Regions from separate parts of the Roseobacter sp. OBYS 0001 genome, predicted to be linked through region 1. Evidence: riboswitches for the same ligand, from Rfam matches in the RefSeq annotation. Region 1 holds a riboswitch; the other holds the start of a gene.

Evidence for each region. Region 1 has a riboswitch for cobalamin ahead of K5Q35_RS14790 (DUF1636 domain-containing protein). Riboswitches for the same ligand answer to the same signal wherever they lie in the genome.
Region 2: another riboswitch for cobalamin. It lies ahead of K5Q35_RS14100 (DUF1636 domain-containing protein); the one in region 1 lies ahead of K5Q35_RS14790 (DUF1636 domain-containing protein).

What each region holds. Positions count from the first base shown of each region.
Region 1 is NZ_BPES01000007.1:107,132-111,341, reverse strand. Features, by position in the region: gene K5Q35_RS14805 (FecCD family ABC transporter permease) at 1-160, opposite strand, end outside; gene K5Q35_RS14800 (ABC transporter substrate-binding protein) at 220-1,161, opposite strand; gene K5Q35_RS14795 (ABC transporter ATP-binding protein) at 1,174-1,956, opposite strand; gene K5Q35_RS14790 (DUF1636 domain-containing protein) at 1,953-2,357, opposite strand; cobalamin riboswitch at 2,461-2,681, opposite strand; gene K5Q35_RS14785 (hypothetical protein) at 2,841-3,266, shown strand; gene K5Q35_RS14780 (HlyD family secretion protein) at 3,259-4,210, shown strand, end outside.
Region 2 is NZ_BPES01000006.1:182,541-186,750, forward strand. Features, by position in the region: gene cls (cardiolipin synthase) at 1-643, shown strand, start outside; gene K5Q35_RS14095 (acetate/propionate family kinase) at 669-1,820, opposite strand; cobalamin riboswitch at 2,119-2,315, shown strand; gene K5Q35_RS14100 (DUF1636 domain-containing protein) at 2,405-2,782, shown strand; gene cobW (cobalamin biosynthesis protein CobW) at 2,775-3,830, shown strand; gene cobN (cobaltochelatase subunit CobN) at 3,837-4,210, shown strand, end outside.

The DNA of each region.
Region 1 (4,210 bases):
AAACAATTGCTTCGCGTCCTGCTGACCAGTCGCCGACAAAAGACGTGTCAATTGTATTATTCACCACCACCCCCCAGACTGTCGAAAAGGGGATCGAAACAGCGCCAATGCTGACCGCCATCGTCAGCGATAGCAGCAAAAGGATCCAACCGCACATCATTGCGACAGGATAGACCGCAGATTGCCCGGATCGTGCTGCTGCGGTCTTTGCCATAGGGTTCACTCCGCCCGTAAAGCCGCAGCAAGCGTTTTGACGGCGGCGATGTTGCGTGGACCCGGTGTCGCCTCGACATATTCCAGCGTTACGAAACGGTCGTTCCTGACCGCATCAAGCTGTGCAAAAGCAGGATTGGACATCATGAACGCGCGTTTTTGCGCCGCCGTGACATCGCCGTAGTTGACGATAACGATCACTTCGGGGTTGCGCTCGACAACGGTTTCCCATCCAACCGCCGCCCAGCTTTTCTCCAGACCGTTCATGATATTGACCCCACCGGCAGCCTCGATCAGCGCATTCGGCATCGCATAGCGCCCGGCGGTAAAGGGCACGTCTTCGCCGCTGTCATAGACAAATACGCGCGGCGGGGTGCTGAGGGGCGACAATGACGCGGTGAAGCTGTCCAGTTCCGCGCGGTAGCCTGCCACCAGTGCCTCCGCCTTTTCGGATACATCAAAGATCGCGCCGAGGTTCAGCAGATCGGCATACATATCTTCCATGCTGACGGCGGCTTTCTCACCGATGTGAATGCAGCTTTCGGTAAGCTCGTAGACCTTGATGCCAAAGGGCTCCAACGTTTCGGGCGTCACTTCACCGCCCACTTTCATGCCGTAGTTCCAACCTGCAAAGAAGAAATCAGCATCCGCCCCGATCAGCACTTCCTTGCTGGGGTATTTGGCGGATAATTCGGGCAGGGCTTCGACACCCGCCGTCATTTCCGCATCCAGCGTTTTCCAGCCGGAGATACCCGTATAACCCACCATCCGGTCCGCCAGCCCAAGGACCAGCATCATCTCGGTCAGGTTGACGTCGTTGGAAATCGCAGCCTTCGGCGGCGCGTCGAAGGTGACGGTTCGATTGCAGCTTTGCACCGTTGTCTGCGCCAGCGCGCCGGTGCCCATCAGGATCATAAACAGGGAAGAAAGTATACGTGTCGGCTTCATCGTGTGCTTGCCTTAATGCGGAAGGTGGAAGGATAAGTGTTTGGTCTTGCTCGGACTAAGCTGTTCTGCGCGCGCCTCAACCGCAAATACGTTCGAAACACTATGCGCAGTGAGCACCGCATCAGGCGGCCCCACGCCACGCGTATGTCCGTTTTCGAGCAGCAGAATGGTATCACAGACATCCGCCGCGACATTCAAATCGTGCAGAGAGACGATGATCGTCACATCCAGCGCGCGAATGAGGGCGAGCACCTCAAGCTGATGGCGGATGTCCAGATGGTTGGTCGGCTCATCCAGCACCAGCACCTGAGGCTCTTGCGCTAGGGCGCGGGCCACCATGACCCGCTGGCGTTCACCGCCCGACAGGTTGGCGAGGTCCCGATCTGCCAAATCGCTCAGGTTCAGCGTATCAAGTGCGGCCTCAACGATCTGCGCATCTTTTGCGCCTGCGGTGGCAAAACCAAGGCGGTGCGGTGCGCGACCCAGCGTCACGATTTCGCGCACTGTCAGTCCAAAGGACGACGGCTGTTCCTGCAAAACCGCCGCAACCTTTCGCGCAGCGGCGCGCGGTGGGATCGACCAGATGTCGTCTCCACCGATCCTGATTTGGCCACTCAGCGGCGCCTGATACCGGTAGAGCAGACGCAACAGCGTGGATTTACCCGCCCCATTTGGGCCGACAACGCCCATCACGCTGCCGGGTGCGGCGCGAAAACTGGTCGGTTGCAGCAAGAGCGGCTCTTTGCGGCGCGGCGCCCAACTGATGTTCTCTGCGACGAGGTCCGTGGCGTTCATGAGACACGCACATCGCTGTCTTCCAGCGCAATGATGGCCGCAGGCACACGCGCAAGCGTGGATTTACGTAATTTGCCAGGACGATCAACCGACGAACACCACCCGTCCTCCAGCAGTGCGTAATCACGTGCAAAACGGACCAGATCAGCGATATCCGTCTCCGGCTCTATGTCGCCAAAAAGATAGGTCGCCTTGCGCGTCCCATGATAGGCAACCGTGCAGGGGCGATCACAGCCTGCCATACAGGCAACGCCGGAAATCTCGAACTCTTCGGTGACGCTGTCACCCGCAGCAGCAATCGCCGCGCGCAGTCTGGCAATCAGCTCATAGCCCGGTTTACAGTCGGTGGCTTTATGTCGGCAGGATGTGCAGATTGTTATTCTATGTGTCGGTGTTCCCATGTCGCCCTCCGCGATTGCGCAGGGTGCACTTTGGGACATGTACTTTTCAACGGGTTGGCCCGTAAATCCATCATGACCTCCTGTCCGGACACCCCGCCCGGGTTGAAGTTACATCAATGATGGCAGGTCTCCTGACTCGCGGGTCGCAGCTTGCCCGATCCTTCCCGGATGCAGATGCATCCAGTGGTGATCATCGGGGTCGCTCGCCGCTTACAGTTGCGGGGGCAGTCACGGATTTGGCGTCTGCTAAGAACGCCGCACCGTATTCCCTTTTCAGTCCGGTTTGCTTTTGACTTGCCGAACACCATCTCCCAACCCTTCCCCGAGATTCCGACCCGCGTCAAGCTAAACTCTGTGCGGGTTACCGTGTCGTGCGGGCAACCCGAGACGCGGCATTGCAATGCCAGCAGATTTCTCGCTATGTAGGTTCTGGTATCTTGGGCCCGAAGTGGTCTGCGTCTGTGGTACCACTTTGGAGAACGCATGGAACCTGCAACGCTTCACCCCATGGCGACCGGGCATATTCCCAAATATGTAGCGGCGGCTGACGGCAGTGATTACCTTTTTACTTTCATGGTCATTTTTACGGTCGGTGTCGTAATCCTGATCGGTGTGGCCTATTTCACGCTGCATGCGATACCGGAAAAGCTGGCGCATAAATCGAACCACCCGCAGTTCCAACTGGTTGGCATCTTGTCCTTGCTTGCCCTGTTTACGCATAACGGGCTGTTCTGGGTGGCCGCGATCCTTGTGGCCGGTTTCCAGTTTCCCGATTTCAGCAGCCCGCTGCGCGCCATTGCCGATGCGATTGATCGAAACGGGTCGCGCGATGCGGCGCCCAACGCGCAAACATCCCAAAACAGCGAAACGCCGGTGACGCCGACCCCGAAAGAAACCTCTGATGCTTGAGACACTGATCTGCGCGCTGTTCACGATCTTGCCTGATTATCTTTACCGCCGGTTCCGGCAGGGCAAGAGAATAGGCATCGAAATCAACCTCTTCAGTGTCTGGTATGAACTCAGGTGGGGCATAACCGGATGCGCGATCATGGCACTCACCGTGATTACGACGCTGTTTTATTTTCACCCGGCCACAAATTCCGTTGTGTCCTATTTTCGCACCGTCACGATATTGCCGCAGGCCGGGGGCCGGGTATTGGAAATCTACGTCAAGAACAACGAATTGGTGAACCTCGGCCAGCCGATATTCCGGTTGGAAGACCACTCGCAACGCGCACAGGTCGAAGCCGCAAAGGCAATGATTGCTGAGGCTGATGCGTCCTTGAAAGTGGCGCAAACCGATTTGACCGAAGCGATTGCATCCATCGCCGGGGCCACCGCGGCCCTGAGGCAGGCGGAAGAGGAATTAGAGCGCAATGTGACCCTGCGCGATCAGGGTTCGACCGCCGTGCGCCTTGCTGAAATCGACCGCTTTGAAAACCTTGTCGCGCAACGCTCAGCGCAGCGTGATGCCGCCATCGCGCAACAGGCCGAGACGCAGGAACGGATCGATTCCCTGATACCGGCGCAGAAAGACAACGCGCTGGCACAGTTTGATGCGGCCAACGCCGAACTGGAAAAAACCGTGGTCTATGCGGGTGTGACCGGTCGGGTTGAGCAACTCAGCCTGCAGGTTGGCGACTATATCAGCCCGGTCCTGCGACCGGCAGGCGTGCTGGTGCCCGTGACGTCTGGGCGAAGCCGCTTTCAGGCAGGTTTCAACCAAATGGCCGCGCAGGTCATCAAGCCGGGTATGATTGGTGAAATCGGTTGCATGACCAAGCCCTTCACCGTCATTCCGATGGTGGTCGTGGCGGTTCAGGATGTGATCCCGTCCGGGCAGGTCCGACCCA
Region 2 (4,210 bases), on a different contig from region 1:
TGCGCAGAACCAATTGCTGTTCATCAGCGATTGGATGCAGGCCACCGGCGAAGCATTCGATCCCGGTGCCTTGAAGGTCGAGTGTCGTTCCCCCGGCTTCCCGGCCCATGCAATCGGGGATGGCCCGACAGAACGCAACGGCGCAACACCGCAGTTGTTTTCCAGCCTTTTCAACTGCGCGCAGAGCACGATAACGCTGACCACACCTTATTTCGTGCCGGATGCGACGGTTTTGGATGCGCTCTGTGCGGCGGCCCATCGCGGCGTGCGTGTAACGCTGATCTTTCCGCAAAAGAATGACAGCTGGATTGTCGCCGCCGCCAGCCGCAGCTATTATCGCAGGCTGCTGTCATCCGGGTGTCATATCCACGAGTTCAAAGCGGGGCTGCTCCATGCCAAGACGCTGACAATAGACGATAAAGTGACGCTGATCGGCTCCTCCAATCTGGATTTGCGCAGTTTCGATCTGAACTATGAAAACAACGTGCTTTTGCAGGACGCCCGCATCACGCAAGCGGTCTGTGACAGGCAGGCCGGGTATATCGCGCAATCCGATCCTGTGCTGCTTGAAGCGGTGCGCGGATGGCCCCGACACGAACGCATCTGGCACAATGTCATCGCCACCATCGGCCCCGTGTTGTGATTGATCCGGCCCAAGGCGTCATGCCCTATGATATTGCCGCATGAACCGCGCGCGCGATGATGCGTTCCTCATCCGTCGGGATGACCATCACGCGTGTTGATCCCGTGCCGATATCGCGCGCATTGCGCTGGTTTTGCTTCGGGTCAACCGTAATGTTCAGGTACTCCAGCCCCTCAACGATGCGGCTGCGGATAGGGGCTGCGTTTTCACCGATGCCCCCGCAGAAGATCAGCGCATCAATCCCCCCCAGCACCGCCGTCAGCGCCCCGATTTCGCGCCGGGCGCGGAATACGTAGTAGTCGATTGCTTCGCGCGCCTGCGGATCATCCGAGGCCAGAAGTTCGCGCATATCGCTGGTGATCCCCGACAGGCCCAACAGCCCGCTTTTGGAATAGAGCATTTCCATCACTTCAAGGGGGGCCATGCCCTTTTGCGTGAGCAGATACAGCACCACACCGGGGTCGATCTGGCCGCAGCGGGTGCCCATGGGCAAACCATCCAATGCCGAAAATCCCATGGTGGACCCGACGCTTTTTCCGTTGGTAATCGCACACATAGACGCCCCGTTGCCCAGATGCGCAATCACCAGCCGCCCTTTGTGCAGGTCGGGGTAGGTGGTTTTGATGACCCCAGTGATGTATTCATAGCTGACCCCGTGAAACCCGTAGCGCCGCACACCTTCGTCATAAAAGGCGCGCGGCAGGGCAAAGGTGTCATTGACCCACGGATGGCCCCGGTGAAACGCCGTGTCAAAACACCCGATCTGAACAGAATCCGGAAAGGCCGCGCGCGCCGCTTCAACCCCGGCCAGGTTATGGGGCTGATGGAGCGGTGCGAGCGGGTTGAACCGGGCAAGCGCCGCCATTACATCGCCGGTCAGCAGCGTGGGTTTCGTAAAATCCGTGCCGCCATGCACAATCCTGTGGCCCACCCCGTGGATGGGCAACCCGGTTATATGCGGTGCCAGCGCCTTGATAACATGATCCAGCGCGGCAGCGGGCGTGGGGGCCGATACCTTCTGTTTGGTTTTTTCCCCGCTGGTGTTCAGGATCAATCGTGCGTTGTCGCCAATTTCATCGACTTGACCGTAGAGCAGCATCTGGGGTTCCGGCGCATCCCGGTAAAGCCCGAATTTCAGCGATGACGAGCCGGTGTTTAATGTGAGGATACCGCTCATGTGGCGGCGACCCGGCGGAACAAAGCGACGATTGCGCGATACGAAACGCGCATGTGCATCCGATCCGCGCGGCTTGTCAGTGTGTTTGGCACATGGCCTCCGAATGTGGGGCCGGCGGTCTGAACACCGGCGTGTTTTCTGATGGTTATAGTTGCAGCCTCGTTATCCGCTGTCACGCGGGTATCTGGCGGCACCCTGTGGCGTGGTGAAACACGCGTACTCTACCGCCAGTTGGCCAATCAGAAAGCGATAATCGCCGGACAAGGCGGTGCGCCATTGACTTCCCACGCCATCGCTGGAAAATGCAGGGCACGATGGTTGTTCCGGTTCAGGCCGGGACATAAAAGGGAACGCGGTGAAATGCCGTGGCTGCCCCCGCAACTGTAAGCGAAGAGTGCCTCTGTCGCACGCCACTGACCGAAAGACGGGTTGGGAAGGCAAAAGAGGCGCGGTGACCCGCGAGCCAGGAGACCTGCCATCACAAACGCAACATAAGACCGGGCGGGGTGCTCCGGAAAGGAATGATATGATGACGGCACATGCTGTTTTAACGGACAATGATGTAACCTGCACTGGCCGCCCCCATGGGTGAGCGCACAGAGATACTGGTGTGCATCAAATGCAAACGCGGCACCGACGTCACCGACGACGGCGAACGTCCGGGCCAGCGCTTGTTTGATGAATTGCAATCGCGCGGTCTGCCCGAGGGGCTGGAACTGCGGGCGGTGGAATGTTTGCAAAACTGCGATTCCGGGTGTTCCGTCGCGCTGCGGGGGGGCGGGGCCAAATGGACCTATCTGTACGGAAACCTGCATGAGGCGTCGCATCTGGACACGCTGATAGAGGGGGCCGCCCTTTATCATGAGACCAGTGATGGTCTGATCCCGTGGCGCACCCGCCCGGAACATTTCAAACGTAACTGTATCGCGCGCATACCGCCGCTGGAGGACAACAATGGCTGATCTTGCAAAACTTCCCGTCACGGTGATCACCGGGTTTCTCGGCTCCGGGAAAACCACGCTGATTTCGCACCTCATTCAGAACCCCGGCGGCAAACGTCTGGCGGTTGTGGTGAATGAATTTGGCGATGTGGGCGTGGATGGTGAAATCCTCAAAGGCTGTGCGATCCCGGATTGCCCGGCAGAAAACATCATGGAACTTGCGAACGGCTGCATCTGCTGCACAGTCGCGGATGATTTCATCCCGACCATCGAAGCGCTCATGGCGTTGGAGCCGCGTCCGGAGCACATCGTGATTGAAACCTCTGGCCTTGCCCTGCCGAAACCGCTGCTCAAGGCGTTTGACTGGCCGGATATCCGTTCGAAAATCACGGTGGATGGCGTCATTGCGCTGGCCGATGCCGAGGCTGTGGCCGCGGGCCGCTTTGCGTCGAATGTGGCGGCGGTGGACGCGCAGCGCCTTGCGGATGAAAGCCTTGATCATGACACGCCCTTGTCCGAGGTCTTTGAAGACCAGATTTCCTGCGCGGATATTATCCTGCTGACCAAGCCCGATCTGGCCGGTGCCGAAGGCGTGGCCAAAGCCAAAGAGGAAATCGCCGCGCGCAGCCCGCGCCCGATCCCGGTGATTGAGGTTGCTGAAGGGCTGATTGATCCGCGCGTCATTCTGGGGCTGGAGGCCGCCGCCGAAGACGATATGGACGCGCGCCCCTCGCATCATGATGGGCATGATGATCACGAACATGACGATTTTGAATCCATCGTGGTGGAGATTCCCGAAGTGTCCGATCCGGCCGAACTGGTTGCCCGCATCGAGGTCCTGGCCAAGGAGCAGAATATCCTGCGCGTCAAAGGCTATGCCTCCGTTGTCGGTAAACCTATGCGGCTCTTGGTGCAGGCGGTGGGCGCGCGCGTGCGCCATCAGTTTGACCGCCCTTGGGCGGAGAATGAACCGCGCCGGGGCCGGTTGGTCGTGATCGCTGAACATGATGACGTGAGCTATGAGGCGGTGCAATCCGTGTTGGTCCCTGTCCCTGCGGCTGCCGAGTAACCTGCCATGCATGTCGTCTTTCGCGAAAGCCATGGTCTGGAAGAGACGGAAACGCCAACCGATCTGGGGCAGACGCCCGCCGATCTGGTTGTGCTCAGCCTGTCTGATTCAGACCTCGGTGCTTTGGCGGAGGCGTGGCGCAAGGGGGGCGGGCCCGAGGGCCGGCTGCCCGGCTTGCGACTGGCCAATATCACGGCGCTGAAACACCCGCTGTCGGTCGATACCTATGTCGAACAAACGCTGTGCAGCGCAAAGGGTATTCTTATTCGGCTGATTGGCGGTGTGCCCTACTGGCCCTATGGCCTGCAGCAGATCGAGGCTCTGGCGCGGGCCAAGGGCATTGCGCTGGCCGTGCTGCCTGCGGACGGGCGCACGGATAC